Regions from separate parts of the Streptomyces sp. NPDC043996 genome, predicted to be linked through region 1. Evidence: riboswitches for the same ligand, from Rfam matches in the RefSeq annotation. Region 1 holds a riboswitch; each other region holds the start of a gene.
The links. A riboswitch is a leader RNA that binds a small molecule or an ion and turns the genes downstream of it on or off. The one in region 1 is predicted to bind cyclic di-AMP.
Positions count from the first base shown of each region.

Region 2: it holds a riboswitch for cyclic di-AMP, as region 1 does, so the genes downstream of both, tolA (cell envelope integrity protein TolA) here and AC07A4_RS21235 (transglycosylase family protein) in region 1, are expected to answer to the same signal.
Region 3: it holds a riboswitch for cyclic di-AMP, as region 1 does, so the genes downstream of both, AC07A4_RS03285 (C40 family peptidase) here and AC07A4_RS21235 (transglycosylase family protein) in region 1, are expected to answer to the same signal.
Region 4: it holds a riboswitch for cyclic di-AMP, as region 1 does, so the genes downstream of both, AC07A4_RS25255 (M23 family metallopeptidase) here and AC07A4_RS21235 (transglycosylase family protein) in region 1, are expected to answer to the same signal.

Region 1 covers NZ_JBWKEY010000007.1:439,457-447,054, reverse strand. The annotation lists gene AC07A4_RS21245 (FtsB family cell division protein) at 1-288, opposite strand, end outside; gene eno (phosphopyruvate hydratase) at 389-1,675, opposite strand; gene AC07A4_RS21235 (transglycosylase family protein) at 1,946-2,683, opposite strand; cyclic di-AMP (ydaO/yuaA leader) riboswitch at 2,688-2,874, opposite strand; gene AC07A4_RS21230 (transglycosylase family protein) at 3,066-4,196, opposite strand; gene AC07A4_RS21225 (cytochrome P450 family protein) at 4,331-5,632, opposite strand; gene AC07A4_RS21220 (nucleoside triphosphate pyrophosphohydrolase) at 6,000-6,983, opposite strand; gene AC07A4_RS21215 (SurA N-terminal domain-containing protein) at 7,222-7,598, opposite strand, start outside.
Region 2 covers NZ_JBWKEY010000005.1:61,770-69,367, reverse strand. The annotation lists gene AC07A4_RS14530 (HPr family phosphocarrier protein) at 1-245, shown strand, start outside; gene AC07A4_RS14525 (GntR family transcriptional regulator) at 532-1,206, opposite strand; gene tolA (cell envelope integrity protein TolA) at 1,476-2,321, opposite strand; cyclic di-AMP (ydaO/yuaA leader) riboswitch at 2,335-2,496, opposite strand; gene AC07A4_RS14515 (M16 family metallopeptidase) at 2,795-4,162, opposite strand; gene AC07A4_RS14510 (M16 family metallopeptidase) at 4,216-5,658, opposite strand; gene AC07A4_RS14505 (DNA gyrase/topoisomerase IV subunit A) at 5,996-7,598, shown strand, end outside.
Region 3 covers NZ_JBWKEY010000001.1:729,102-736,699, reverse strand. The annotation lists gene AC07A4_RS03305 (PspC domain-containing protein) at 1-392, shown strand, start outside; gene AC07A4_RS03300 (LuxR C-terminal-related transcriptional regulator) at 389-1,159, shown strand; gene AC07A4_RS03295 (C40 family peptidase) at 1,198-2,271, opposite strand; gene AC07A4_RS03290 (hypothetical protein) at 2,610-2,963, shown strand; gene AC07A4_RS03285 (C40 family peptidase) at 3,104-4,378, opposite strand; cyclic di-AMP (ydaO/yuaA leader) riboswitch at 4,387-4,555, opposite strand; gene pcrA (DNA helicase PcrA) at 4,788-7,247, shown strand; gene AC07A4_RS03275 (M23 family metallopeptidase) at 7,333-7,598, opposite strand, start outside.
Region 4 covers NZ_JBWKEY010000010.1:17,560-25,157, reverse strand. The annotation lists gene AC07A4_RS25265 (MFS transporter) at 1-599, shown strand, start outside; gene AC07A4_RS25260 (PP2C family protein-serine/threonine phosphatase) at 790-1,929, shown strand; cyclic di-AMP (ydaO/yuaA leader) riboswitch at 2,161-2,322, shown strand; gene AC07A4_RS25255 (M23 family metallopeptidase) at 2,334-3,455, shown strand; gene AC07A4_RS25250 (aldo/keto reductase) at 3,597-4,541, shown strand; gene AC07A4_RS25245 (PrsW family intramembrane metalloprotease) at 4,544-5,875, opposite strand; gene trmB (tRNA (guanosine(46)-N7)-methyltransferase TrmB) at 5,918-6,685, opposite strand; gene lhgO (L-2-hydroxyglutarate oxidase) at 6,836-7,598, opposite strand, start outside.

The DNA.
Region 1 (7,598 bases):
CCAGCGGGCCTTCTCGTCGCGCAGCCGCTCGACGTTCTCGCGGTGCTCGGCCTGCTTCTGGCGCTGCTCGGCGATCTCGGCGCGCTGGGAGACGTACTGCCGTATCGGATAGGCGAGCGCGACCACCAGCGAGCAGACCACAAGGACGAGCAGGGCCGCGCGCCCGGTGAGCCGGGAGCGGCGGGCCTGGCGCTTGGTCTGGGAGCGGTAGACGCGCTGCGCGGTCTGCTCGCCGAGCAGCTTGAGCCGCGTCGCGGTGGAGAACCGGTCACGGTTCTTCACGGCCATGTCCGCCTCCCCAGTACGTGCGTACGTCCCCGCACACGGTACGGGACCGAGTACGGGGACGTACGTACGACTGGCTAGGCCTTGGCCTACTGGCCGGACCTCAGCCCTTGAAGCGGGGGAACGCCGAGCGGCCCGCGTACACCGCGGCGTCGTCGAGGATCTCCTCGATGCGAAGCAGCTGGTTGTACTTGGCGACGCGGTCCGAGCGGGCCGGGGCGCCGGTCTTGATCTGGCCGCAGTTCACGGCGACGGCGAGGTCGGCGATGGTGACGTCCTCGGTCTCGCCGGAGCGGTGCGACATCATGCACTTGAAGCCGTTGCGCTGGGCCAGCTCGACGGCGTCGAGGGTCTCGGTCAGGGAGCCGATCTGGTTGACCTTGACCAGGAGGGCGTTGGCGGAGCCCTCGTCGATGCCGCGCTGCAGGCGCTCCGGGTTGGTGACGAACAGGTCGTCGCCGACGATCTGGACCTTCTCGCCCAGGCGGTCGGTGATGATCTTCCAGCCGGCCCAGTCGTCCTCGAACAGCGGGTCCTCGATGGAGACCAGCGGGTACGCGGAGACGAGCTCCTCGTAGTACTCGGTCATCTCGGCGGCCGAGCGGGACTTGCCCTCGAACTCGTACTTGCCGTCCTTGTAGAACTCGGACGCGGCGACGTCGAGCGCGAGCGCGATCTGCTCGCCGGGCACGTAACCGGCCTGCTTGATGGCCTCGACGATGAGGTCGAGGGCGGCGCGGTTGGAGTCCAGGTTCGGGGCGAAGCCGCCCTCGTCGCCGAGGCCGGTGGACAGGCCCTTGGTCTTCAGGACCTTCTTCAGCGTGTGGTAGACCTCGGCGCCCCAGCGCAGGGCCTCGGAGAAGGACTCCGCGCCGATCGGGGCGATCATGAACTCCTGGATGTCGACGTTGGAGTCCGCGTGGGACCCGCCGTTCAGGATGTTCATCATCGGAACGGGCAGCAGGTGCGCGTTCGGGCCGCCAAGGTAGCGGAAGAGCGGCAGGTCGGAGGCCTCGGAGGCGGCGTGGGCCACGGCGAGGGAGACGCCGAGGATGGCGTTGGCGCCGAGGGAGCCCTTGTTGTCGGTGGCGTCCAGGTCGAACATGGCCTGGTCGATCAGGCGCTGCTCGGTGGCGTCATAGCCGACGAGCTCCGGACCGATCTGCTCGATGACGGCGAGGACGGCCTTCTCGACGCCCTTGCCGCCGTAGCGGTTGGCGTCTCCGTCGCGCAGTTCAATGGCCTCAAAGGCACCGGTGGAGGCGCCGGACGGAACGGCCGCACGGCCGGTGGACCCGTCGTCGAGGCCAACCTCGACCTCGACCGTGGGGTTGCCTCGGGAGTCCAGGATTTCCCGGGCTACGACGACGTCGATGGACGGCACGAGCATCTCCTTCTGGGATGTGACGCGGGGTACGCGGGGTACTAGGGGGCCGCGCTGGCCCCTGCGACACGAGCCTAACGGGCTCCGGAGCATCGGCCAGCCGACCGCCCACCCCCTGGACGGTACGACAGACCGGGGGCGGATAGTTCCCTCACGAAACAAACTACCGGACCAAAAGGTACCGCCCCGGTGCGCAGGGGGGACGCACACCGGGGCGGTAGCCCGTGGGGACGGGGCGGCTCCGCTGGAGCCGGGGCCCCTCACGGGGCCGGAGGGTCAGCTGAGGTGGAGCTGCTGGCCCGGGTAGATGAAGTCGGCGTCGGAGACGATGTCGTCGTTCAGCTGGTACAGCTTCTGCCAGCCGCCCTTGACGTCGTGCTCCTGGGCGATCTTGGAGAGGGTGTCGCCGGACTCGACCTTGTACTCGCCGTCGCCCTTCTTCACGACCTTGCCGGTCGGGGTCTGGACGGTCTTCTTCTCGACCTGCGGGGCGGCCTGCTGCGGCTGGTGCTGCGGCTGCGCCTGCGGCTTGGGCTGGGCCTGCTGCTGCGGCTGCGCCTGCTGCTGGGGCTGCGGCTTGGCCTGCTGCTGCGGCTGCTGCTGCTGGCCGCCGGAGCCGCCACCGCCGTACGGGGAGCTGGACAGGCCCACGCCGCACTTCGGCCAGGCGCCCTTGCCCTGGCCCGCGAGGACCTTCTCGGCGATCTCGATCTGCTGGGCCTTGGAGGCCTTGTCGGCGGTGGCCGCGTACTTCGTACCGCCGTAAGCGGCCCAGGTGGAGGCGGAGAACTGCACGCCGCCGTAGTAGCCGTTGCCGGTGTTGATGGACCAGTTGCCGCCGGACTCGCACTGGGCCACGCGGTCCCACTCGGAGGCGGTGGCGGCGTTGGCCGTGCCGGTCGCCATCAGCGGGGCGGCGACGGCGGCACCGGTGACACCGACGACGGTGGCGGCGCGAGTGGCCTTGTCGAGCTTGGTCGGACGGCGGTGCTTGCCCTTGCCGGAACGCAGCATGGAGTGATCCCCTCACCGACGCCTGCGAGGTGAGCTGTCGGGTTCGGGCGGGTGAGTGCCCGGCCGCGCGTCCTAGCGCGCGGCTTCACCCCTAGCCGTCCCCGTGCGTATCGCGCGTCTCACGACCGCTCAACGTCCGGGCCCGGCGCTTACCTTGGGTCCCCCGCTCCTGCCTTCGGCGCTCGAAGCGACGACTGTTCCCGTCCGGCCGTTGGCAGGATTCGGCGTACCGACCGGCGGGGCCCGCTGTGGCGAGCGATCCTGACCGTAGACAGGCAATCACCGGAATTTCAAAGACGATCAGGGCTTCTGAGACCCATCTCTCACTTGCGTCTCAGCTTCTTTAAACCGGACATTCATCGCGAACCGCCGGGCAACTGCCCTACTTTCCGCTCGACTTCCCGTCGCCCTCAACCGTCGCGTCCGTGTCATCCGCGCCCAGTTCGAGCCGCTGACCGGGGAGGATGAGGTCCGGGTCGGAGCCGACGGTGTTCTTGTTGCCCTCGTACAGACCCGACCAGCCGCCGTCAACGTCGTGGCTGTCGGCGATCGCCGAGAGGTTGTCGCCGGAGCGGACCGTGTACGAGCCCGAGCGGCCCTCGGCGGCGGGCGCGTCCCGCCCGTCGCCGCGCGAGGCGTGGCGGCCGGGGCCGGTGTCGCCGGACGGGGCGTCGTCGGCGGCGCTGCCGCCGCGGTGACGGCCGGAGGACTGGCCCTCGGACGCGTCGTCCGTGCCGGGCGTGGCGCCGTCGGAGCCCTCCGGCGAAGCGCTGTCGTCCGCACCGGACTTGCCGGAGCCGTCGGAGTCACCGGCGGGCTTGCGGTGCTTGCCGCCGCCTTCGCCCTTGTCGGCGCTGTCGGCGTCGCTGCCCTTGCCGCCGTTGCCGCCCTTGCCGCCCTCGCTGTCCGAATCGTGAGTCTTGTCTCGCGATTCGGTGGAACTGCCGGGCTTCTCGGCGGTGTCGGAGTCGGAGCCGCCGGACTCGGCGCCCTTCCCGCTGTCCTTCTGGTTGCCCTTCTCGTCGCCGTTCTCGTTCTTCCGCTTGTCGTCCTTCTCCTTGCCGGACGTCGTGGACTCATCGGAGTCCGACGAGCGCGGCGGAGCCGACGGCAGGCCCGGGTCGACGTCGGCCGCCTTGCCGCCCTTGGCGAGGCCCGCGGCCGGGGCGCAGTTCGGCCAGGCGTCGGGGCCCTGGTCGGCGAGCACCTTCTCGGCGATGGCAATCTGCTGGGAGCGGCTCGCCTGGTCGGCACTCGGGGCGTAGGAGAGGCCGCCGTACTGCTCCCAGGTGTCCTGGGTCAGCTGCAGCCCGCCGTAGTAACCGGCTCCCTTGGCGCTCCACGCGCCACCGCTCTCGCACTCCGCGACCTTGTCCCACGTCTGCGCGTCCGCGGCGCTCGCGCTCGACGCGCCGAGCAGCGGGATGGCGATGGCGGATCCGGTGACGCCCGCGGCGACGAGGATCGCCGGGGCCTGACGGGGGCGACGGTGACGGCCTTGACCGGAGAGCATGCGGTGCCTTTCGTGGACGACAGGACAGGCGCGGTACGGGTACGCGCGGTACGCGCGCGAGGTGCCGGGCCGTCGTGAACGTAGCCGCACTCGAACGCCAGTCACAAGTCGATCCAGGGGAGATCACGCGAAAGTCACATCGTTGACGGCCCGTCAGCACGGGTGACCCGTGCGGCCGGTGTGAAACGCACCGGCAACGTCCGCAGCCCCCGCATGATGAGCCCGCCGCGCCACCTCAACTCCTCGGGGGCCGCCGCGAGTTGCAGGTCGGGCAGCCTGCGCAGGAGCGTACCGAGGGCGGTCTGGCCCTCCAGGCGGGCCAGCGGCGCGCCCAGGCAGTAGTGGATGCCGTGGCCGTATCCCAGGTGCGGGTTGTCGCGGCGGGTCAGGTCGAGCAGGTCGGGCTGATCGAAGCGGTCGGGGTCGCGGTCGGCGGCGGCGAGCACCACGAGGACCGGGTCGCCCGGCGCGATGTCCTGGCCGCCGATGCGCAGCGGTTCGGTGGCGAACCGCCAGGTGGCCAGCTCAACGGGGCCGTCGAAGCGCAGGAGTTCCTCGATGCCCGTTTCGAGGAGTGCGCCGTCGCCCTCGGTGAGGGAACGCTGGAGGAGCTGCCGCTGCTCGGGGTGGGTGAGGAGCGCGTACATGCCGTTGCCGATGAGGTTCACGGTGGTCTCGAACCCGGCGAAGAGCAGGATGAAGGCCATGGCGGCGGCCTCGTTCTCAGTGAGGTGCTCGCCGTGGTCGGAGGCGCGGATGAGCCCCGAGATCAGGTCGTCGTCGCCCTCGTCCGCGAGGGACTCCCGCTTGCGGTGGATGAGCTCGGCGAGATAGCCCCGCATCTTCTTCACGGACCGCGCCACGCCGCCCCGGGGGCCCCCGCCGTGCCGGATCATCATCCCCGCCCAGTCCCGGAAGTCGTCCTGGTCCTCGCGCGGTACGCCGAGCATGTCGCAGATGGCGTAGATGGGCAGCGGGAACGCGAACTCGTGGATGAGGTCCGCCTCGCCCCTCTCCACGAACCCGTCGATGAGCTGGTCCGTGAGCTCCTGCACCCGGCCCTCGAACTCCGCCACGCGGCGCGGCGTGAACGCCTTCGACACCAGGCGGCGAAGGCGGGTGTGGTCCGGGGGGTCGATGTTGAGCAGATGCGTCATCAGCTCGGCCTTACGCTCGCCCGGAATGCCCGTCTTGCCCTTGGCGTGGGCGGGCTCGTCGTGGTGCGCCGGGTTCTTGCTGAGGCGCTGGTCGGCGAGCGCCTGGCGGGCGTCCGCGTAGCGGGTGACGAGCCAGGCCTCTACGCCGCTTGGGAGTTGGCGGCGGGTTACGGGGGCGTGGGTGCGGAGCCAGGCGTAGGCCGGGTACGGGTTGGAGGCGAACTCCCAGGTGAAGAGTTCGGGGGTGGGGGTGCCGGGGGTGGGGGGCTGGTGGTGCATGCGGTCGACGGTATCCGCCGGGTCCCTCGCGGGGCGCCCCAGGCCCGCCCCTTCCCGCTCCGGGTGCGGCTGCCCCCGTTCCCCCGCTCAAAGCCTTTCGGCGCTCCGCGCCTCGTCCTCAAACGCCGGACGGGCTGAAACACCGCGCTTCGCGCTTGTCCTCAAACGCCGGACCGGCTGAAACACCCGCGCTTGCGCGCTTGTCCTCAAACGCCGGACGGGCTGGATCGTCGCCTGCTCCGGCTGTTTTCCCACCCACCCACCCGCGAGCCGCTAGGTCGGGGAGTGCGGAGGCAGCCGCAGGTGTAAGGGTGGGCGGGTGGGAGATAGCCCGTCCGGCGTTTGAGGACACGGGGGGGGGCGGGGGCTAGGCCTCGGCTGTGAGGATGGCGGCGCGGTAGGCGCGGGCGGCGGCGCGGAGGGCCGCCTCCGGGTCCACCCCGGAGGCCTCCGCGCGCAGGGCCAGCGCCAGCAGCTCGTACCCGACCCCCTCCCCCGTGGGCGGCGCGACCTCCAGGCCCGCCACGCGCACGCGAGACGCGAGCTTGGCGGCGAGCGCGAGCCCGGGCTGGCCGAGCGGGATGCCCTCCGTCAGCGAGTCGCGCTGCTTCTCGATGGCCTTGGTGCGCCGCCAGTGCTCCTTGACCTCCTCGGGCGTGGCGGCGGTGTCCTCGCCGAAGACGTGCGGATGGCGGTGGATCAGCTTGTCGACGATCGTGCCCGCGACGTCGTCCACGGAGAACGGCGCGTCCTCGTCCTCCTGCGCGATGCGGGCGTGGAAGACGACCTGGAGCAGTACGTCCCCCAGCTCCTCGCGGAGCTCTTCGCGGTCGCCCGCCTCGATCGCCTCGACGAGTTCGTACGCCTCCTCGATGCCGTACTTCGCGAGGCTCTCGTGGGTCTGCCGGGAGGACCAGGGGCACTCGGCGCGGATGCGGTCCATGACCTGGACGAGGTCGAGGAGGCGGGCGCCCGGCAGGTCGTACGACCCCGGGAGCAGCTCCAGGTCCGGCATCGCGAAGCGTCCTGAGCCCGCGAGGCGGGCCAGGCCGTCCGTCAGCGGGCGGTCGCCCTCGGCGGTGGCGATGACCACGACGGTGCGGCCGCCCTCGCAGGCGCGCACCAGGTCCTCGGCGGTCGGGGCGGCGTGCTTGACGTCGACGCCCGCCTCGCGGAGGTAGGGCAGCTGGGGGTGGGTGGCGTCGGCGCACAGCGTTTCGTCGGCGCCGTGCAGGGCCTGCCAGGCGGGCCAGGACAGGAGGCCCGGGGCCACGCGGTGGCTGGTGGTGAGGAGGATGATGCGGCCCACGCGGCCTGGCGGGTTCTCGGTCACGGGTCGAACGTAACCCATGCCTCTGACACTGCCGCTAGGCCCTCGCGGGTGCGCCCCAGACCCGCCCCTTCCCGAACCGGGGGCTGCCGCCCCCGTCCCCCCGCCCAACCGCATCGGCGCTTCGCGCCTCGTCCTCAAACGCCGGACGGGCTGGAATCCCAGCCGCGAGGTCGGGGGGTGCGGTTGCAGCCGCAGGTGTAAGGGTGGGCGGGTGGGAGAAATAGCCCGTCCGGCGATTGAGGACACGGGGCGGGGGTCAGGCTCGGGCTTCGCGGATCCAGGGGGTCGTCTTCGCGGTGAGTTTGTTCTGGGCCGCGTCCCACGTCCCGTAGCGCGGGTTCAGCTTGATGTCGAGCTTCTTGGACGACTTGGTCAGGGTGGCCCAGAACGCGTCCTGGACGGCCTTGGACTTGGGGTCCGCGCCCAGTCCCGCCGCCAGCTTCTGGGCCTCGATGTCGGTGCGGATGCTGGCGTCCAGGCGCTTGGGCGGGATGTTGTACTGCTGGAGGTAGGCCGCCTCCAGGGCCTTGCGGCCGCCCGCCTGCCGCTGCTGTGCCGCGCGCGCGGTCTGGATCTCCTTGCGCGTGACGGTCACCCCGGCGTCCTTCGCCGCCCGGTGCAGCACCCGGTCGA
Region 2 (7,598 bases), on a different contig from region 1:
GCCTCCACGCCCGGCCCGCCTCCATCTTCGTCCGTGCGACCACGGCCTCGGGCGTGCCCGTGACGATCGCCAAGGCCGGCGGCAACCCCGTCAACGCGGCCTCGATGCTCGCGGTGCTCGGCCTGGGCGCGCAGGGCGGCGAGGAGATCGTGCTCGCTTCGGACGCCGAGGGTGCGGACGCCGCCCTGGACCGTCTCGCGAAGCTGGTCGCGGAAGGGCTTGAGGAGCTCCCCGAGACCGTCTGACACCGTCTGACACCGTCGGACATCGCGGTACGGAGCCGCGCGAACCCAAGGGTTCGCGCGGCTCCGTCGTGTTTTCGGGGGCGTGCCGCTTTCGGGGTGTGCCGCTTTCGGGGTGCGCCGGGGCTGCCGGGGTGTTCGGCGCGAATTGAACGACGTGCGGGCATGCCGCTTGAACGAAGCGCGACCATGCCGCTGTCAACGTGCCCGTGCCGCCGGGAAAGAAAGAAAGTGGCGCCGGGCGGGAAATCCGGTACGGAATTCCCGCTCTTTGTCTACGGGCTCGCCGTTAATTCCGCGCGCCCACCGTGTTTACGGCATGTTGCGGACCCCTCACACGACCGGCGCGCGGCCGGTGCGCGGACGCCGTGCGCTCGGCGCACAGGACGGTCAGCGCGCGGGCGCGGTCGGCGTCCTTGCGGGTGACCGCGTCGACGACGGCGGCGTGCCCGGCCCAGACCTCCGCGGGCGCGGCCGGGGCCTCCGCGACGTACATCCACGCGATCTTGTGGCGCAGCTGGGTGAGCAGGGCGATCAGGCTGGGGCTCGCGGACGCCTGGGCGAGCGTCTCGTGGAACCAGCCGTCCAGCGAGCGCAGGTCCTCGCCGCCGCCCCGGCGGGCCCGCTCCTGGCCGAGCCTGACGAGGCCGCGCAGCACCTTCAGATGGGCCTCGGTGCGGCGCTGTGCCGCGCGGGCGGCGGCCAGGGGCTCCAGGAGCGTGCGGACCTCCAGGAGGTCGGCGGCGTCCTGTTCGGTGGGCTCGGCGACGCACGCGCCCGCGTGCCTGCGGGTGACAACGAAGCCCTCGGCCTCCAGGGTGCGCAGGGCCTCGCGCACGGGGACGCGGGAGACGCCGTAGCGGCGGGCGAGCAGTTCCTCGGTCAGCCGCGTGCCGCGTTCGTAGACACCGGCGACGATGTCGTCCCGGATGGCCGTGCACACCGAGTGCGCGGGAATGCGCATGACGGACCTCCGCTTTACTGCCCTTAATGCCCGTGAAACGCGTCGCACGACGCACTGAATGACGCTTGCGCCACGAACCTATGGACTCTGCCACGACGGACTCTATTGCAGGCAGCCACATTTTCCGATGGTGCGCGGTAATCCATGGATATCTTTTGGCCAAGGGTGTGCGCCCAGGACGCGTGCGCGCGGAGCGCGTGCGCGGCGTACGCACGCGGAAAGCCCCGGCTCGGGGAGCCGGGGCTTTCGGAAGCGTGGGTGACGGCGGGTCAGACGCTGACGCCGTGGGAGCGCAGGTACGCCACCGGGTCGATGTCCGAGCCGTAGTCGGCGCCGGTGCGGGCCTCGAAGTGCAGGTGCGGGCCCGAGGAGTTGCCGGTGGAGCCCGAGAGGCCGATCTGCTGGCCGGGGGTGACGGCCTGGCCGACGGTGACGCTGATGGACGACAGGTGGCCGTACTGGGTGTACGTGCCGTCGTTCATCTTGATCACGATGTTGTTGCCGTAGGCGCCGCCCCAGCCCGCCTCGACGACGGTGCCCGCGCCGACGGCCTGCACCGAGGTGCCGGACCCGGCGTGGAAGTCGATGCCGGTGTGGCTGCCGGAGGACCACATGCCGCCGCCCGCGCCGTAGGAGGTGGAGACATACGAGCCGTTGACCGGGGCCACGTAGGCGTTCAGGCGCTTGCGCTCGGCGTCGCGGGCGGCGCGCTCGCGGGCCCGCTCCTTGGCCTCCTTCGCCGCCTTGGCCTCGGCCTCCTTCTTGGCCTTCGCCTCGGCCTTCGCCTTCGCCTCGGCCTCGGCCTTGCGCTTCTGCTCGGCGGCCTTGTGGCGCGCGGCCTCCTCGGCCTTCTGCTGCGCGGCGGCGTCGTTGGCGGCCTGCTTCTGGGCGTTGGCCTGCGCGTCGATCTCGTCGGCCAGCGTGTCGTTGATGGCGATGGCCTGGGTGAGACCAGTGCTGCCATGGTCGGCGGAGCTGTCCGCGGCGAGCGCGGGAGCGGCCAGGCCCGAGATGACGCCGGTGGTGGTGAGGGCGGCGACGCCCGCGGCGCTCGCGGTGGTGCGGGTGATGCGGCTCGGGCGACGGTGCTTGCCGGTCGGGCGGATGAGCGCCATGAAGCGGCTGGTCCTTTCCTTCCTTCTCGCCTACCGGGTTAGCTGACGGGTTCGGAGCAGGAAGGTCTCCTACGGGCTCCTCGCCTCGCGGCAAGGGGTCCGATTCACCCCAGGGGACGTGTGGGTCCCCGGCTCCCCTGGCTCGCGCCGTACGGGGACTCGGCGATGACTGTCCGGTGCCGCGGACGCGGCGTACTGCCTTACGGACAGCCGCACTGACGCTAAACGCCTCATCTTTCAATCGACAAACGGATCCCGGCTTTTGTAGCGCACGCCACACGGCAGACGCCCAACCTCCATGTCAATTCGGACATATGGCGGCATGACGGGACCCCGGGGGCATCTCTAGCCTCCGGGGTCCCATGAGTCAGGCGATGTTGGTGCCGGTTTGTCCGTGGCGTGTTGGTGCCGGTTTATCCGTGGCGCGTTGGGGCGGTTTGTCCCTGGCGCGTTGGGTCGGTCCGGCCTTGGCGTCAGCCGGTGACTACGGTCACCTCGCCGATGCCGAGTGCCTTCACCGGCTCCGCGATCTGCGCGGCGTCGCCCACGAGGACCGTCACCAGCCGGTCGCTCGGGAAGGCGCTCACGACGGCCGCGGTGGCCTCCATGGTGCCCGTGTCGGCCAACTGCCGGTACAGGTGCGCCTGGAAGTCGTCCGGCAGCTGCTGCTCGACCTGGTCGGCGAGCGTCGACGCCACGGCGGCGGCCGTCTCGTACTTCAGCGGGGCGACGCCCACCAGGTTCTGCACGGCGACGTCGCGCTCGGCGTCCGTGAGGCCCTCGGCGGCGAGGGTGCGCAGGACCGTCCACAGGTCGTCCAGGGCCGGGCCCGTGTTCGGCGTGTCCACGGAGCCGCTGATGGCGAGCATCGCGACGCCCGTGCCGCCCCGGTCGGAGCGCAGCACCTGGCCGAACGCGCGCACGCCGTACGTGTAGCCCTTCTCCTCGCGCAGGACGCGGTCCAGGCGGGAGGTGAGGGTGCCGCCCAGGCAGTAGGTGCCGAGGACCTGGGCCGCCCACACGCGGTCGTGCCGGTCGGGGCCGACGCGGCCGATGAGCAACTGCGTCTGGACGGCGCCGGGGCGGTCCACGATGACGACGCGGCCGGTGTCGTCGGCCGTCACCGGCGGCATCGGGCGCGGTTCGGCGCTGCCGCCCGTCCAGGCGCCGATGGTGTCGGCGAGGATGGCGTCCAGGTCCGTGCCGGTGAGGTCGCCGACGACCACGGCGGTGGCCGTGGCGGGGCGCACGTGCTTCTCGTAGAAGGCGCGCACGGCCGCGGAGTCGATCGCCGTGACCGTCTCCTCGGTGCCCTGGCGCGGGCGCGACATGCGCGCGTCGGCCGGGAAGAGCTGCTTGGCGAGCTCCTTGGCGGCGCGGCGCGCGGGGTTGGCGGTCTCGTGCGGGATCTCGTCCAGACGGTTGCGGACGAGGCGCTCGATCTCGCTGTCCTCGAAGGCGGGCGCGCGCAGGGCGTCGGCGAGCAGGCCGAGCGCCTTCGGCAGCCGGGAGACGGGCACTTCGAGCGAGAGCCGGACACCGGGGTGGTCGGCGTGCGCGTCGAGCGTGGCGCCGCAGCGGTCGAGCTCGGCGGCGAACTCCTCGGCGGAGTGCTTGTCGGTGCCCTCGGAGAACGCGCGCGCCATGATCGTGGCCACGCCGTCCAGACCCTGGGGCTCGGCGTCCAGCGGCGCGTCGAGGTGGACCTCGACGGCGACGAGCTGCTGGCCGGGGCGGTGGCAGCGCAACAGCGTGAGGCCGTTGGCCAGGGTGCCGCGCTCGGGGGCGGGGAAGGCCCAGGGCTTGGCGGTGCCCGCCTGGGGCTGCGGGTGGAGATCCATCGTCACGGACGTCTCAGTCTCAGTTGTCTCAGTCTCAGTCGTCTCAGCCTCAGTCACTTCGCCGCCTCCCCTGCCTGCTCGGTGTTCTGCTCTGCGTCCTGCTCAGTGGCGTCGGTGGCGTCCGTGGCGTCCTCCGCGGGGGCCACGGGCTCGTACACGAGCACCGCGCGGTTGTCCGGGCGCAGACGGGCCTTCGCCACCTCCCGCACCTCCTCCGCCGTGACCTCCAGGACGCGCTGGACGGCGGTGAGGGCGAGCTGCGGGTCACCGAAGAGCACGGCGAAGCGGCACAGTTCGTCGGCACGGCCCGCGACCGTGCCGAGGCGGTCGAGCCATTCACGCTCCAACTGGGCCTGGGCGCGTTCCATTTCCTCCGGGGTGGGGCCCTCCTCGGCGAACCGGGCGAGCTCCTCGTCGACGGCGGCCTCGATGACGGGGACCTCGACGTCGCCGGAGGTCTTCACGTCCAGCCAGCCGAGCGAGGGCGCCCCGGCGAGCCGCAGCAGGCCGAAGCCCGCGGTCACGGCGGTGCGGTCACGGCGCACCAGGCGGTTGTAGAGCCGCGAGGACTCGCCGCTGCCGAGCACCGTCAGGGCCAGGTCGGCCGCGTCGGACGCGCGCGTGCCGTCCTCCGGGAGGCGGTAGGCGGCCATCAGGGCGCGGGCCGGCACGTCCTCCTCGACGACCTCGCGCAGCTCCTGGCCGATGCGCTCGGGCAGCGAACCGTCACGCGGCGGCTGCTTGCCGTCGTGCGAGGGGATGGAGCCGAAGTACTTCTCGACCCAGGCGAGCGTCTGCTCCGGATCGATGTCGCCGACGACGGAGAGGACCGCGTTGTTGGGCGCGTAGTACGTACGGAAGAAATTCCGGGCGTCGTCGAGGGTCGCCGCGTCCAGGTCGGCCATCGAGCCGATCGGGGTGTGGTGGTAGGGGTGGCCCTCCGGATACGACAGGGCGGTGAGCTTCTCGAAAGCCGTGCCGTAGGGGACGTTGTCGTAGCGCTGGCGGCGTTCGTTCTTCACCACGTCGCGCTGGTTCTCCATGGACTCCTCGTCGAGGGCCGTCAGGAGGGAGCCCATGCGGTCCGCCTCCAGCCAGAGGGCGAGCTCCAGCTGGTGGGCGGGCATCGTCTCGAAGTAGTTGGTGCGCTCGAAGCTCGTCGTGCCGTTCAGCGAGCCGCCCGCGCCCTGCACCAGCTCGAAGTGGCCGTTGCCGTGCACCTGCTTCGAGCCCTGGAACATCAGGTGCTCGAAGAGGTGAGCCAGGCCCGTACGGCCCTTGACCTCGTGGCGCGAGCCGACGTCGTACCAGAGGCACACCGCGGCGACCGGGGTCAGGTGGTCCTCGGAGAGCACCACTCGCAGGCCGTTGGCCAGCCGGTGCTCGGTCGCTGTCAGGCCGCCGGAGCCTGCCTCGGCTGTGGCCGTGTGACCCATGGGCATGTACGTCCCTTCGATCGCGGAATCCTCGATAAGTGCTGTCGGTCCTGCCACCATATGCAAGGCTGCAGACACCTGGCGAAGTTCCCGCTCCGCCCTCGGCGTAGTCGGTGTTCGCCGTGGGCGTGATCGCGGCGAGGCGGGGCACGGGGGCGGGAGCGCGGGCCGCGCCCCTCGCGCCCCCGCACGGCGGACCCGTGGGAGGGCTCGCCGGGAGCGTCCCGTCGGCTGCCTCGCGAGGGCGGCTCGTCGGGGCGTCCGGACCGCCTCGGGCACCGCCGACCGCCTGGTCGTGGCGCGGCCACGCCCGGGTCGTGGTCGGCGTTGTCAGTGGGACGGTCCACAATGGTCGGCGTCAGATCCCGCACTTGTTGGTGAAGGAGCCGCAGCAGCGATGGCCCGCCGCAGCACGAAGACCCCGCCGCCCGACGACGCGTTCGAGGAGAAGATCCTCGACATCGACGTCGTCGACGAGATGCAGGGCTCCTTCCTCGAGTACGCCTACTCGGTCATCTACTCCCGCGCCCTGCCCGACGCCAGGGACGGCATGAAGCCGGTCCAGCGCCGCATCGTCTACCAGATGAACGAGATGGGCCTGCGCCCCGAGCGCGGCTATGTGAAGTGCGCCCGCGTCGTCGGCGAGGTCATGGGCAAGCTGCACCCGCACGGCGACGCGTCGATCTATGACGCCCTCGTCCGCATGGCACAGCCCTTCTCCATGCGCCTGCCCATGGTCGACGGCCACGGCAACTTCGGCTCCCTGGGCAACGACGACCCGCCCGCCGCGATGCGGTACACGGAATGCCGCATGGCCGACGCCACCTCCCTGATGACGGAGTCGATCGACGAGGACACGGTCGACTTCACGCCGAACTACGACGGCCAGGAGATGGAGCCGGTCGCCCTCCCCGCGGCCTATCCGAACCTGCTGGTGAACGGCTCGTCCGGCATCGCCGTCGGCATGGCGACGAACATGCCGCCGCACAACCTGGGCGAGGTCATCGCCGCCGCCCGCCACCTGATCAAGCACCCGGGCGCCGACCTCGAGACGCTCATGAAGTTCATCCCGGGCCCGGACCTGCCCACGGGCGGCCGGATCGTCGGCCTGTCCGGCGTCAGGGACGCGTACGAATCGGGGCGCGGCACCTTCAAGATGCGGGCGACGGTCGCCGTGGAGGCGGTGACCGCGCGCCGCAAGGGCCTGGTCGTGACGGAACTTCCGTTCAGCGTCGGCCCGGAGAAGGTCATCTCCAAGATCAAGGACCTGGTGGGCTCCAAGAAGCTCCAGGGCATCGCCGATGTGAAGGACCTCACCGACCGCGCGCACGGCCTGCGCCTGGTCATCGAGATCAAGAACGGCTTCGTCCCGGAAGCCGTCCTGGAGCAGTTGTACAAGCTGACGCCGATGGAGGAGTCCTTCGGCATCAACAACGTGGCTCTGGTCGACGGCCAGCCCCTCACGCTCGGCCTCAAGGAGCTCCTGGAGGTCTATCTCGACCACCGCTTCAACGTGGTGCGCCGCCGCAGCGAGTTCCGCCGCGGCAAGAAGCGGGACCGGCTGCACCTGGTGGAGGGCCTGCTCGTCGCCCTTCTGGACATCGACGAGGTCATCCGCCTCATCCGCTCCAGCGAGAACAGCGCGCAGGCCAAGCAGCGCCTGATGGACCGCTTCTCCCTGAGCGAGGTCCAGACGCAGTACATCCTGGACACGCCGCTGCGCCGTCTCACCAAGTACGACCGCATCGAGCTGGAGTCAGAGCGCGACAAGCTGAACGCGGAGATCGAGGAGCTGACCCGCATCCTGGAGTCGGACGCCGAGCTCCGCAAGCTGGTCTCGACGGAACTGGCCGCCGTCGCCAAGAAGTTCACCACGGAGCGGCGCACGGTCCTGCTGGAGTCCTCCGGCGCCACCACCACCGCCGTGCCGCTCCAGGTGGCGGACGACCCCTGCCGGGTGCTCCTGTCGTCGACGGGCCTGCTGGCGCGCACGGCCAACG
Region 3 (7,598 bases), on a different contig from region 1:
CGCTCGCCGAGGCGGTGCGGCGCGACGCGGCGGAGGTGGAGGACAAGCACGGCGTCCCCATCGAGGTGGTCGTCGTCGGCGACTGCCCGCTCGACGAACGCCTGAAGGCACAGACGCAGGCCGCGCGGGAAGCGATGGTGAACGCCGCCAAGTACGGTGGCGAAGGCGGCGCGGTGCAGGTCTTCGCCGAGGTCGAGGGGGAGACGGTCTTCGTGTCCGTCCGGGACCGCGGACCGGGCTTCGACCTGGACGCGGTGCCCGAGGACCGGATGGGCGTACGAGAATCGATCATCGGCCGTATGCAGCGCAACGGCGGCACGGCGCGGCTGCGCGCGGTGCCGGGCGGCGGCACGGAAGTCGAGCTGGAGATGGAGAGGACGGCGGCGACATGAGCGACGCGACCGGAGCGGGCGGGCCCGAGCGGCAGGGGGCGCCCGGGGCGGCGGAGCCCGGTGACCGGCCCGCCGGGGCCGAAGAGGCCGTCGGCGCGGGCCCGGGGCGGCACGTGCGGGTCGTCCTGGTCGACGACCACCGCATGTTCCGCACGGGAGTGCAGGCGGAGATCGGCCAGACCGAGCGCACGGGCGTCGAGGTCGTCGGCGAGGCCGCCGACGTCGACCAGGCGGTCACGGTGATCACGGCGACCCGGCCCGAGGTCGTGCTGCTCGACGTGCACCTGCCGGGCGGCGGTGGCGTGGAAGTGCTGCGCCGCTGCGCGCCGTTGATGGCGGACCTGGAGAGCCCGGTGCGATTCCTCGCGCTCTCCGTGTCGGACGCCGCCGAGGACGTCATCGGTGTCATCCGGGGCGGTGCCCGCGGCTATGTCACCAAGACCATCACCGGTACCGACCTGGTCGACTCGATCTTCCGTGTCCAGGAGGGCGACGCGGTGTTCTCGCCGCGGCTCGCCGGTTTCGTCCTGGACGCCTTCGCGTCGACGGACGCGGCACCGGTCGACGAGGACCTGGACCGCCTCACCCAGCGCGAGCGCGAGGTGCTGCGCCTCATCGCGCGCGGGTACGCGTACAAGGAGATCGCCAAGCAGCTCTACATCTCCGTGAAGACGGTCGAGTCGCATGTGTCGGCGGTCTTGAGGAAGCTCCAGCTGTCCAACCGGCACGAGCTGACACGGTGGGCGACGGCGCGGCGCCTGGTGTGACACCGCGGGACGGCTGAGGGCGGTCGGCACGGCGCGCCTCAGGCCACCCGCGTGGCCCCCGCGAACGGCATCTGGTCGATGGGGGCGAGGCGGACGGGGGCGCTGGGGTTGGGGGCGTGGATCATCTGCCCTCCGCCCACGTAGAGGCCGACGTGGCTGATGCCGGAGTAGAAGAACACCAGGTCGCCCGGCTGGAGTTCGGAGCGGCCGACGCGGCGGCCCGCGTCGATCTGGGCATAGGTCGTGCGCGGGAGCGAGAGCCCCGCGGAGCGGTACGCGGCCTGGGTGAGGCCGGAGCAGTCGAAGGCGCTCGGGCCCGTGGCGCCCCACACATAGGGGCTGCCGAGCGCCTTGTAGGCGTACGACACGGCCTGTCCGGCGCGGGCGGTGGGGGCCTTGGCGGGGGTGCCGGAGGCGGCGTCCCGCGTGTTCCCCCGCGACGCCTGCTCCTGGGAGCCGTCGGAGCCGTCGGTGCGCTCGGCGGCGGCCAGGCGGGCGCGTTCGTCGGCGGTCAGCCGGGCGAGCAGCCGCTTGGCCTCGCCGAGCTTGCCGGTCACGGTCTTCTTGTGCGTGCGCAGCTCCGCCTGGCGGGACCTGAGGTTCGCCAGGGTGTCGTCGGCCTCGCCGCGGAGCTGGTCGAGCTCGCGGACCTGCCGCTGTACGTCGCTGACCTCGGCGGCCTGGCGGCGGCCGACGCGGTCGGCGACGCTGGCCCGGTCGAGGAACGCGTCGGGGTCGGAGGAGAGCGCCAGCTGGACGGACGGGTCGACGGCGCCGGTGCGGTACTGAGCGGTGGCCAGCGAACCGAGGCCCTGGCGCGTGGAGTTGAGCCGCTCGGTCTTGCGGGCGGCCTCGTCGCGCAGGTCCTTCAGGGACTCCTCGGCGCGGTCGGCCTTCTCCTTGGCGCCGTTGTACTTCTCGGTGGCGACCTCGGCCTCGCGGTAGAGCTCGTCGACCTTGGCCTTCACCTCGCCGGGGGTGAGCTGCGGCTCGGCGTGCCCGGTGCCTTCGAAGGCGGTCGCCGTGGCGGCCGAGGCGAGGGCGAGGGTGGCCGCGGTACGGGCCGTATGGCCGCTGAGCGGGCGCTGTCGGGGCTTGCGGTGCTGCGCCACGGAGGCTCCACGTCCTTCCACTGCGGCCGGGTCCGGTGTCCGGCGACGCCGCGCACAGGGGGAGCGTGACGCCGCCGGACCTCTCGGCGGTGGTGTCCAGCTAGCCGCCCCTGGTCCGGACGGCGATGGGGAGCCGGTCACCGGTGAAGGACGCTAAACCTGGCCGTCACCGGGTCGTGTCACGTTGTGCGGAAGTGGCGGGTGCGGGCCGCTCGCGACCGGACCTGACCGGCTCGCGGGCCGCTAGGCGCCCGCTTCGCCCGTGCCCGCGACCGATGTGGCGGTTGTGCCCCACCTGCCTGAAGGAAGCTGATACGGGCCCGGTTAGGCTCCGCCCCATGGACGTACTCATCCATCTCTTCGTCGGCCTGCACATCATCGGCATCGCCTCGCTCCTGGGCGGCTTCCTGACCCAGATGAAGGCGATGGGCGAGGGCACGGCCCGCTTCAGCCCCGCGATGCTGCACGGGGCGCTGACCATGCTGGTCACCGGCGTGGCCCTGGTCGGCCTGAACCAGGCCGACGACAACGAGGTCAACAACATCAAGATCGGCGTCAAGCTGGCGCTGCTGATCGTGATCCTCGCGCTCGTGTACGTGAAGCGGGACGAGGAGAAGGTCGAGAAGGCGGTGTTCGGCGCGGTCGGCGCCCTGACGACGGCGAACATCTTCATCGCCGTCCTGTGGACGTAGGGCGCACACCGCCCGCCACGCGCGCGTGGGCCCGCACCCCCTCCGGGTGCGGGCCCACACACGTATCAGCCCTCTACGTACGCGTATCAGCCCTCTACGTAGAGGGCGGGTTCGCTATCGCTCCTCTACGGAGACGGCGGTCACGCGGGTCGTACCACGCTGTGGATCGGCATGTAGTAGATCGACTCGACGCGGACGTTCGCGCCGGGCTTCGGGGCGTGGATCATCTTGCCGTTGCCGATGTAGATCCCGACGTGGCTGATGTCGTCGTAGAAGAAGACCAGGTCGCCGCGTTTGGCGCTGGACGTCGACACCTTGGTGCCGGTCTTCACCTGGTCCCAGGTGGTGCGCGGCAGCGAGATCCCCGCGGTCTTCCACGCGGCCTGGGTGAGCCCGGAGCAGTCGTACGAGCCGGGCCCGGTGGCGCCCCACACGTACGGCTTGCCGATCTGCTGCTCGGCGAAGGAGATCACCTTCTCGGCCTTGGCGGCGTACCCGCTGTCGGTGTCTCCGGACCCGGACCCGGACCCGGTTCCGGATCCGGTGTCTGACCCCGTCCCGGCCCCCGAACCATCGCCGGAACCCTGGTCCCGGTCCCGGTCCTGGTCGCGCTCCCGCGCGCGCTCCCGTTCGGCGGCCTTCTCGGCCTTCTCAGCCTTCTCAGCCTTCTCGGCTTCCTCGGCCTTCCGCTTACGCTCCGCCTCGGCGTGCTCGCGCGCCAGCTCGGCGGCCTTGCGCTGGGCCGCCTCTTCCTTCCGCTTCTCGATCGCGGCGAGCCGTGCCTTCTCCTCGGCGGTCAGCTTCGACAGCATCGAGCGCGCCTGGGTGAGCTTGGTCTGGACGGTCCGTTTGCTCGACTTCAGGTCGTCGCGCGAGTCGCTGAGCGACCGCAGGCTCTTGGTGGCTTTGGCGCGCTGCTTGGCCGCCGCGACCGTCTGCGTCTGGTAGTCGTCGACCGCCTTCTTCTGGCGGCTGGTGAGCCGGCCCGCCAGGTGGTTCTGGTCGAAGAACCCCTTCGGGTCGTCGGCGAGGAGCAGCGCGGCGGTCTCGGAGACGGCCCCGGTGCGGTACTGCGCGGCGGCGAAGGAGCCGAGCTCCTGACGGGCCTCGTTCAGCCGGTCCGTGCGCTGGGCCACGTCGTCGAGGATCCGGTCGACCTTCTTGCGCTGCTTGTCGGCGCGCTCCTTGGCCGAGTTGTACTTCTGGGTGGCCACTCCCGCCTGGTGGTAGAGGTCGTCGACCTTCTTCTGGACCTCTTCCAGGGACGGCTTGCCGGGCTCGGACGGGGCGGACGGCGCGGCGTTCGCGCTCTGCGAGAGCACGGCCACCGAGGTCAGGGCGGCCGTCGTGATGCCGAGGGCGGGGGCGTTGCGGATGCGGGCGGGTCGGCTGCGCGGCTTGCGGTGCGACGCCAAGGTCGGCGACTCCTTCCGTGGACCGCCTACCGGGTTAGCTGTCGGGTTCGGGCGGGTGGTTCGGAAGGCTGCCCTACCGTCCCGTACTGCGTACGGGACCGATTCACCCCGGGATCATGGTGGGTCCCCGGCTCCACGAGCGTCGCGGCGACGCGTCGGACTCGGCGGAGGCCACGCGTGACCGGCGGGGATCGCCGGTGGGGGACGTGCGGCCCGCCGAGCACGCTAGCCAACTCCTGTGGCGTCGGGGAAGGTTGATGTTCGATATGCCCGATACGTTTTCGTTACTTTACGAAGCCCTTGGCGTGACCCTGATGCGCTGTCGCGCAGGGTGACGGTGCGGGGGCGGAGCGTGGATGGCCGGAACCCGGAGCGGGTTGTCAGTGCGGCCGCCTAGACTCGGGAGGCGATGAGCAGCCTCTTTGACGACAGCTTCCTGGCGGACCTCAAGCCCTCGCAGGGCACCGAGGAGCAGCCCCCGCCGCCGCCCGAGGACAGCGCTCCGGAGCCGATGCCGGACGATCTGTTCGACGGGAAGTTCGACGCGCCCATGACCTCGGACGCGTACTACCGGGACGGCGCCCCACGCCCGGCGATCGACCCGGCGACGCTGCTCGACGGCCTGAACGAGAACCAGCGCGCGGCCGTCGTGCACGCGGGCTCCCCGCTGCTCATCGTCGCGGGCGCGGGCTCCGGCAAGACCCGCGTGCTGACCCACCGCATCGCGTATCTGCTCGCCGAGCGCGGCGCGCACCCCGGCCAGATCCTCGCGATCACGTTCACGAACAAGGCCGCGGGCGAGATGAAGGAGCGCGTCGAGCAGCTCGTCGGCCCGCGCGCGGCCGCGATGTGGGTGTCGACGTTCCACAGCGCGTGCGTGCGCATCCTGCGCCGCGAGTACAAGAAGCTGGGCTTCACGTCCTCGTTCTCGATCTACGACGCCGCGGACTCCAAGCGCCTGATGGCCCTGGTCTGCCGCGACCTCGACCTCGACCCGAAGAAGTTCCCGCCGAAGTCGTTCAGCGCCAAGATCTCGAACCTGAAGAACGAGCTGATCGACGAGGAGGACTTCGCGGGCCGGGCCGCCGACGGCTTCGAGAAGACCCTCGCCCAGGCGTACGCGATGTACCAGTCGCGGCTTCGCGAGGCCAACGCCCTCGACTTCGACGACCTGATCATGACGACGGTCCACCTCCTGCGCGCCTTCCCGGACGTCGCCGAGCACTACCGCCGCCGCTTCCGCCACGTCATGGTCGACGAGTACCAGGATACGAACCACGCGCAGTACGCCCTCGTGCGCGAGCTCGTCGGCCCCTCCGGGGACGCCGCCGACGGCGACGGGCCCGGCGAGCTGTGCGTCGTCGGCGACGCCGACCAGTCCATCTACGCCTTCCGCGGCGCCACCATCCGCAACATCCTCCAGTTCGAGGAGGACTACACGGACGCGACCACGATCCTCCTGGAGCAGAACTACCGCTCCACCCAGACGATCCTGACCGCCGCCAACGCGGTCATCGAGCGCAACGAGTCCCGCCGCCCGAAGAACCTGTGGACGAACGCGGGCGCGGGCGCCCGCATCACCGGGTACGTGGCGGACACCGAGCACGACGAGGCGCAGTTCGTCGCCGACGAGATCGACCGCCTCACCGACGCGGGCGACGCCAAGGCGGGCGACGTCGCGATCTTCTACCGGACGAACGCGCAGTCCCGAGTCTTCGAAGAGATCTTCATCCGCGTCGGCCTGCCCTACAAGGTCGTCGGCGGCGTCCGCTTCTACGAGCGCAAGGAAGTCCGCGACGTCCTGGCCTATCTGCGGGTCCTCGCCAACCCGGAGGACGGCGTCCCGCTGCGCCGCATCCTGAACGTGCCCAAGCGCGGCATCGGCGAGCGCGCCGAGGCCATGGTCGACGCGCTCGCACAGCGCGAGAAGATCTCCTTCCCGCAGGCCCTGCGGCGCGTCGACGAGGCGTACGGCATGGCGGCCCGCTCGACGAACGCGGTCAAGCGCTTCAACACGCTCATGGAGGAGCTGCGCACCGTCGTGGAGTCGGGCGCGGGCCCGGCGGTCGTCCTGGAGGCGGTACTCGAACGGACCGGCTATCTGGCCGAGTTGCAGTCCTCCACGGACCCGCAGGACGAGACGCGCATCGAGAACCTCCAGGAGCTCGCCGCGGTGGCCCTGGAGTTCGAGCAGGACCGCCCGGACGGCGAGACGGGCTCGCTCTCCGACTTCCTGGAGCGGGTCGCCCTCGTCGCCGACTCGGACCAGATCCCGGACGAGGAGGACGACGGCTCCGGCGTCATCACGCTCATGACGCTGCACACCGCCAAGGGCCTCGAGTTCCCCGTCGTGTTCCTCACGGGCATGGAGGACGGCGTGTTCCCGCACATGCGCGCCCTCGGCCAGACCAAGGAGCTGGAGGAGGAGCGGCGCCTCGCCTACGTCGGCATCACGCGCGCGCGTGAGCGGCTCTATCTGACGCGGTCCTCCATGCGCAGCGCCTGGGGCACGCCGTCGTACAACCCGCCGTCGCGTTTCCTGGAGGAGATCCCGGAGACCCATCTGGACTGGAAGCGGAAGGGTTCCGTCGGCGCGCCCGCGTCGTCGGGTCCCGCCGCCGGGGTGGCGTCCTCGCTGTCGTCGTCGCGTTCGCGCGCGGGCGGCGCGCAGGGGTTCGCCACGCGCCGGGCGTCCGAGAAGCCGGTGGTGTCGCTCGCCGTCGGCGACCGCGTGACGCACGACCAGTTCGGCCTCGGCACGGTGGTCGGAGTGAAGGGCACGGGCGCGAACGCCGAGGCGTCGGTGGACTTCGGTGGCGGTAAGCCGAAGCGGCTGCTGCTGAGGTACGCGCCGGTGGAGAAGCTCTGACAGCGTCGCTCGCGGGGCCCTCCGGGGCCCCGTAGAGGGCGTCGCGTCACGGGGGCGTCGCGCCGGTTTGCAGTAGTGGCGCGTACTACGTCGGGTCGAGCCCGTGGCTGCGCAGCCACGGCAGCGGGTCGATGGCCGAGCCGCCGCCCGGCCGGACCTCGAAGTGGAGGTGCGGACCGGTGGAGTTGCCGGAGTTCCCGGAGTAGGCGATGACGTCGCCCGCCTTCACGGGACCGCTGGCCACCTTGTTCGTGGAGAGGTGGCAGTACCAGGTCTCCGTGCCGTCCTTGGCGGTCACTATCGCCATGTTGCCGTAGGCGCTGTTCCACTTCGTGGAGACGACGCCGTCGG
Region 4 (7,598 bases), on a different contig from region 1:
TGGCCATGACCGGCTCGTACGTCCTGTCCTTCCAGGTCTATCTCGCCCTGCCGCTCGAAGTGGAGCGGCTGCTCGGCGAGGGCACTGCGCAGACGGCGGCGACCAGCGCGCTGTTCGTGGTGTCCGGGCTCGTCGCGCTCGTCGGGCAGCTGCGGATCACCGACTGGTGCCGCCGCACCTGGACGCGCGAGCAGTGCCTGGTCGCCGGGCTCGCCCTGATGGGCGCGGCGTTCCTGCCGCCCGCGCTCGGCGGGCCCGGGTACGCGGGCGTCACGGCGCTGCTGCTGTGCGCGGCGGCGCTCGCCGCGGCCAACGCCGTGCTCTACCCCTTCGAGATGGACACCGTCGTCTCGCTGTCCGGGGACCGCTGGGTGGCCACCCACTACGGGCTCTACAACACCGTGTGCGGCATCGGCATCACCGTGGGGAACCTCGGCATGGGCGCGCTGCTCGACCTGAGCGAACGCCGAGGGGTGTCCGCCGTGCCCTGGCTGGCGCTCGCCGCCGTGGGGGCGGGGTGCGCCCTGGCCCTGCGGGCGCTCGCCCGCGCGGGACGGCTCGCGACGGGGGCGCCCGCGCCCCTGCGGGACGCCGTGTGAGCCCCCCGTCCCGGTGGTGACTGCCTCCACACCTCACCGCGGGTAACCCACTCGGAGCACGCCGGGTCGCTCCGGGGCCCCGGGGCGGGAAGCCTTGGGCCGATGCGGCGTGTCTGCGGTGGGAGTGGAACGGTGGTTGCTTTCCGTGGCGGGGGGCTCCAGCCCTGGGCCTGCGGGCCGGGGGCGCGCCATGGGCGGTGAGGGGCGGAGCCTGCCCCGGGAGCGGGAGCCCGACCGGGCCCTGCCCCGGGAGCGGGCGCTCACCCGGGCCCTGCCTCCGCTCCTCATCGTGGCCGGGGTCGTCTTCGACGCGCTCACGCCGCCCGAGTTCACCGCGTCCCCGCTGTTCGCGGCCGCGCCCCTGATCGCGGCCCCGTTCTTCTCCCTGTCCACCACCGTGGCGACGGCCGCCGTGTCCTGTGCCGCCGTGCTCGCGCTGCGCCTCAAGACCCACGCGGGCGTGGACGTGGAGGTCGTCACCTCGTTCGTCACCATGCTGACCGTGGGCGCCCTCGCCGTCGTCATCAACCGCGTGGTGCGCCGGGGCGACGCCCGCCTCGCCTCGGCGCGCTCCATCGCCGTGGCCGCCCAGCGGGCGGTGCTTCCGCTGCCGGACCCGCGCATCGGCGGGCTCGACGTGGCCGCCCGCTACGAGGCCGCGCAGGCCGACGCGTTCATCGGCGGCGACCTGTACGCGGTGCAGGACACCCCGCACGGGGTGCGGCTCGTCGTCGGTGACGTGCGGGGCAAGGGCATGGGCGCGGTGGCCGCCGTCGCGGTGGTCATCGGCGCCTTCCGCGAGGCCGCCGAGCAGGAGACCACCCTGGAGGCGGTGGCGCAGCGCCTGGAGCGTGCCCTGGCGCGCGAGGGCACGCGGCGCGACGGGCTCGACGCGTTCGAGGGGTTCACCACCGCCGTCCTCGCGGAGATCCCCCGTGGCGAGGGCATCGTCCGGCTCGTCAACCGGGGCCACCCCGAGCCGCTCGTGCTGCGGGCCGACGGCCGTCTTTGCGTGCTCTCGCCCGCCGAGCCCGCGCTGCCGCTCGGCATGGGCGAGCTCGGCACCTGGCCCGACCGCGCGGACGAGACCGACTTCCCGCCCGGGTCGACGCTGCTGCTCTACACCGACGGGCTGAGCGAGTCCCGGGACGCCGACGGGGTGTTCTACGACCCCGCGGCCCGGCTCGGCGGCCGGATCTTCTCCGGCGCGGACGCTCCCGACGCGCTCCTTTCCACCCTGGTGGCGGAGGTCGTCGAGCACACCGGGGGCGGCGCGAGCGACGACATGGCGCTCCTCGCCGTACGCCGTCCCCTCACACCGCGTGACTGAATGGCGCCCCTCCGCAGCCCGGCTGACCACTTGTCAGCGAGATGTCAAGATCCGCCTCGCTGCGCTGTGTCATGGCGACCGCTCAACTCGCCCTGTTCCGCTCGCTCTTGTCCCGTTGTGTTTATCGCGTAAGCGTTAACGATCAGCGGGAACAGCTTGGAATACCGACCGGCTGTCTATTAACGTTCGATAACGCAGCGCGGTCGTCCCAGCCGTCACTCACGACGGCTCCGTGCGCATGTGCCTAATCCCGCGAGGGAGCCGGGGAACCACCAAAATTGGGGTGAATCGGCCGTCTTTCGCGTACGCGGTCTCGTACGTGAGGAGCGGTCGTAGGAGACCTTCCTGCTCCGAACCCGTCAGCTAACCCGGTAGGCGAGAAGGAAGGAAAGGAGCGCGCCCCAGTGGCGTCCAACCGGCCTGCCCCAGAAGCGCTGTTCATACCCACAGGACCTGCCGGATCCACCGGCCCCGCCGGTGAGTCCGCCGTCGGCACCGCGGGAGGCGACGACCCCACGGAGTACGCCGTCTACGCCGGGTATGCCACCCAGGACTCCCAGGAGACCTGGGGCGAGTGGAACCCCACGGCGGAGACCGTCCGCCCCGTGCGCGGCAAGCACCGGATCCACAAGAAGGGCGGCGGCGGCCTCGCCCGCAGCTCCACCGTCCTCGGCGTAGGCGTCATCGCCGCCGTCGGCGCGGGCGGCATGGCCAGCGCGCAGGGCGGCAAGCCGCCCGTCTCCCTCTCCATGCCGGACGTGTCGCTGCCCGGCATCGGTTCCCTGACCGCGGACGACGAGCCCGAAGCCGCCGCGACGCCCGCCGACGCCGCGCCCCTGAGCTCCGCGGGCGTCACCACCGCCGACGCCAGGCAGGGCACCACCGACGCCGGCCAGGCCCTGCGCGCCCGCATCCTCCAGCAGGCCGAGAACCAGCGGCACCAGGCCGACGACACGCAGCGCCAGGAGGCGCAGGACGCCGCCCTGAAGGCCGCCACCGAGCGGGCCGAGGCCCAGCAGGGCAAGGCGCGGGCGGCCGCCAAGGCCAAGGCCGCCGAGGAGAAGCGCGAGAAGGAGGCGGCGGCCCGCAAGAAGCGCGAGGCCGAGCGCCTCGCCAAGCTCGCCAAGAGCTTCACGCTCCCCGTCTCCTCGTACACCCTCACCTCGCACTTCGGCGACTCCGGCTCCATGTGGTCCTCCGGCCGGCACACCGGCCTCGACTTCGCGGGCTCCGCGGGCGCGCCGCTCAAGGCCGTGGGCACCGGCACCATCAAGGAAGCGGGGTGGGTGCCCTCGTACGGCTACCGCACCGTCCTTGAGCTGAAGGACGGCACCGAGATCTGGTACTGCCACCAGTCCTCGCTCGGCGTCAGCGTGGGCCAGCAGGTCAGCACCGGCCAGGTCATCGGCCGCATGGGCGCCACCGGCAACGTCACGGGCGTGCACCTGCACCTGGAGGTCCAGGCGCCCGGCGGCGGCACCATCGACCCGCTGGCGTGGCTGCGCTCCAAGGGGCTCACCCCGTAACACCCCGCCCCCCGAGGCGACTTCCCGAGGGGCCCTCCTGACTCCGGCGGCCCTGGCGACGACCCCCCGACGCCAGGGCCGTCGGTCACTCCCGCCCCGGCGCGGCGGAATTCCCCCGTTCACAGGGGCGTTGGTGCCCGTATGACCACTCTTCGCCCTCTGGGACCCTCCGACCTCGAAGTCTTCCCCCTCGCCCTCGGCGGCAACGTCTTCGGCTGGACCGCTGACCAGGAGCAGTCCTTCGCCGTCCTGGACGCCTACACCGCCGCGGGCGGCAACTTCATAGACACCGCCGACGTGTACTCGGCCTGGGCACCCGGCAACAAGGGCGGCGAGTCCGAGGCCGTGCTCGGCCAGTGGCTCGGCGCCCGCCGCAACCGCTCCGACGTCGTCATCGCCACCAAGGTCGGCGCCCACCCCGACTACAAGGGCCTGTCGGCGCACACCATCAAGGCCGCGGCCGAGGAGTCCCTGCGGCGGCTCGGCACCGACTACATCGACCTGTACTACACGCACTACGACGACCCCTCCGTGCCGGTCGAGGAGATCATCACCGCCCTCGACGAGCTGGTGCGCTCCGGGAAGGTCCGCGCGATCGCCGCCTCGAACATCAGCCCCGAGCGCCTACAGGAGTCCCTCGACCTCTCCGACCGCGAGGGCCTGGTGCGGTACGTGGCGCTCCAGCCGCACTACAACCTCGTCTCGCGCGACACCTACGAGGGCCCCCTGCAGGAGATCGCCTCGCGCTCCGGCCTCGCCGCGATCCCGTACTACGCGCTCGCCTCCGGCTTCCTCACCGGCAAGTACCGCCCCGGCGCCGACGTCGACAGCGCCCGCGCCGCGAACGCGGGCGCCCACCTGGACACGGAGCGCGGACCCCGGGTCCTGGCCGCCCTCGACGAGGTGGCCGCGGCCCACGACGCCGAGGTCGCGACCGTCGCCCTCGCCTGGCTCGCCGCCCAGCCGACCGTGGCGGCCCCGCTGGCGTCGGCGCGCACGGTGGAGCAGCTGCCCGCGCTCCTCGCGGTGGGCGACCTGGAGCTGACGGCGGCGGAGCTCGCGGCGCTGACGGCGGCCGCGGCCTGACGTCAGGTGCGGTAGGGGTTGTACGGGGGCAGCGCCGGGCCGTAGGCGAGGGCGGGCCCGTACGCGGCGTGCGGCAGCGACACCGGTCCCGGTGTCGCTGACGTCGCCCGTGCCGCGTAGCCGAGGGCGGGCCCGGCCACGGGGCGGCGCTCCCACAGCGCCTGCAGGAGCTCCCGCTCGCGGGCGGCGAAGTCGGCGCCGCCGCGGCCGCCGCGGGCCCGGTGGCGAAGGAGCGCGAGGGCCGTCGCGTACGTCTCGTACTCCACGACGGTGCGGCCCGCGGGCTTGCCCAGGTGGAACACCGCGTAGTCGCGGGCGAGGGTGCGGGCGTCCATCGAGCCGAGGGCGTACGGCTCGGGCGCGGCGAACCAGCCCGCCGCCGCGTACACGGGCAGCTCCTCGCGCGCCAGGCGGAGCTCGCGCTGGCGCAGCCAGACGGCGAGCCAGGTGAGCAGCCCGAACAGCGGGAGCATGAAGGTGGCGTAGACGACGAAGAAGCCGTACTCGCCGAAGCCCGCGGAGCCGTTCCAGAAGGCGTGCAGGCCCATCGCCAGGACGAGACCGGCGCAGGGCAGCAGGGCCCTGCGGACCGTGCGGTGCTCGGCGGCGGTGGCGGCGATGCCGAAGCCGATGCCGGTGAGCGCGGTGAACAGCGGATGCGCGAACGGTGACATGACCACGCGCACGAAGAAGGTCGCGGCGGTCACCGAGGCGAGGCCGCTCTCGCCGCTGAGCTGGTCGGTGCCGAAGGCGTTGCCGAGGTAGAGGATGTTCTCGGTGAAGGCGAAGCCGGTGGCGGTGACGCCCGCTATCACGAACCCGTCGACGACCCCGGTGAAGTCGCCCCTGCGGAACAGGAACACCAGGAGCACGGCCGCCGCCTTCGCGGTCTCCTCGACGACCGGCGCTATGACGGTCGCGCCGAGGGTGTCCGCGCTGGTCGGGTCGGCGGTCGCGGTCGCTATCCAGCGGGTCGCGAAGCTGTTCGCCACGATCGCGATGAGCGCGGCCGCGCAGGCCCCCCAGGAGAAGGCGAACAGCAGGTTCCGCCAGGGCCCTGGCGCCACCCGGTCCAGCCAGCGGAACGCGGCGACGAGCAGCGGCACCGGAAGCGTGGCGAGGCCGAGGCCGACCAGGAAGCCCTCGGTGCCCGTCTGCTCGCGGACCAGCGCGAGGATCACGAGTCCGGACAGCGCGAGCAGCGTGACCAGGCCGGTCGCCCGGATGGCCCCGCGCTGCCACAGGGGCGGCCGCCGGGGCCCGGGTGCCCCTGCGCACCCGGCGGGCCCGCCGGGCGGCGTCGGGTGGCTCGGGCGTGCGGGACGGGTGGCCACGGTTTGACCCTAACGAGGGTGGGGGCGGGCCGCGACGGTGCCTCAGGCCCCGCCGAGCGTGGCGGCGCGGTGGAAGAGGAGGTCGTTCACGACGTGCCCCTTGCGCAGGCCCTGGCCCTCGAAGCGGGTGAGCGGCCGGAACTCCGGACGCGGCGCGTATCCGCCGTCCGGCTGGCTGTTCTCGAAGTCGGGGTGCGCGGTGAGCACCTCGAGCATGTGCTCGGCGTACGGCTCCCAGTCCGTGGCGCAGTGCAGCAGCGCGCCGGGCCTGAGGCGGGGCGCGAGCAGCGTGAGGAAGTCCGCCTGGATCAGGCGCCGCTTGTTGTGGCGGGCCTTCGGCCAGGGGTCGGGGAAGTACACCCGGGTGCCGTCCAGGCACTCCGGGGCGAGCATCTCCCGGAGCAGGATCACGGCGTCGCCGTTGGCGACCCGGATGTTGGTCAGGCCGTTCTGGTCCGCGAGGTTGAGCAGGTTGCCCTGTCCTGGGGTGTGCACGTCCACGGCGAGGATGTTCGTGGCCGGGTCGGCGGCCGCCATCCGCGCGGTGGCCTCGCCCATGCCGAAGCCGATCTCCAGGACGACGGGGCGGTCGTTGCCGAACAGCTCCGCGAGGTCGAGGACCTTTGCGCCGTCGATGTCGAAGCCCCACTTGGGCCACAGGCGCACCAGGGCGTCGCCCTGGGCGGTGGTGACGCGGCTGCGGCGCGGGGTGAAGCTGCGGATGCGGCGCTCGAAGCGGTTGCCCGTGGGGTCGGGGGCGGGGCCTTCGGGAAAGCGGGGGGTGCCCTTCGGGGGCGGGTTCTCAGACACAGTGCCCCCATTTTATGGCGCCGGGCCCTACCGGGGGTCCCCAAACCCGCCCCTTCCCGATCCGGGGGCTGCCGCCCCCGTCCCCCCGCTCAAAGCCATTGGTGCTCCGCGCCTCGTCCTCAAACGCCGGACGGGCTGGAACGCCCGGTGTCACAGCGAAGCCAGGACCCGGCGGGCCACCTCCCGGCCGATCGGGAGGGACGCGGTGGCCGCGGGGGACGGGGCGTTCAGTACGTGCACGGTGCGTGCGCCCTCGCGGATGAGGAAGTCGTCCACGAGCGTGCCGTCGCGGAGCACGGCCTGGGCCCGGACCCCGGCCGCCGCGGGCACCAGGTCCTCGGAGCGCACGGCGGGCAGCAGCCGCTGCACCGCCCGGGTGAAGGCCTCCTTGGAGAGGGAGCGGCGCATCTCACCTGCCCCGTACCGCCAGTGTCTGCGGGCGATGTGCCAGGAGCCGGGCCAGGCGAGCGTCCCGGCGAGCTCGCGGGGGCGCACGACCCCCCAGCCGTACCCCTCGCGGGCCAGCGCGGGCACCGCGTTCGGGCCGACGTGGACGCCGCCGTCCACGCCGCGTGTCAGGTGCACGCCGAGGAAGGGGAAGGCGGGGTCCGGCACGGGATAGACGAGGCCGCGCACCAGATCGGGGCGGGCGAGGTGGAAGTACTCCCCCCGGAAGGGCACGATCCGCATGCCGGGGTCGTCACCGGTCAGGCGGGCGATCCGGTCGCAGTGGAGCCCGGCGCAGTTCACCAGGACCCGGGCCCGCACCACGTCCCCGCGCGCGGTGCGCACGGCGACGCCGAGGCCGGGTCGCCGGTCGACGCGGACCACCTCCGCGTCGTACCGCACGTCGGCGCCGGAGGCGTGGGCGAACTGCGCGGCGACGGCGCCGTAGTCACAGATCCCGGTGGTG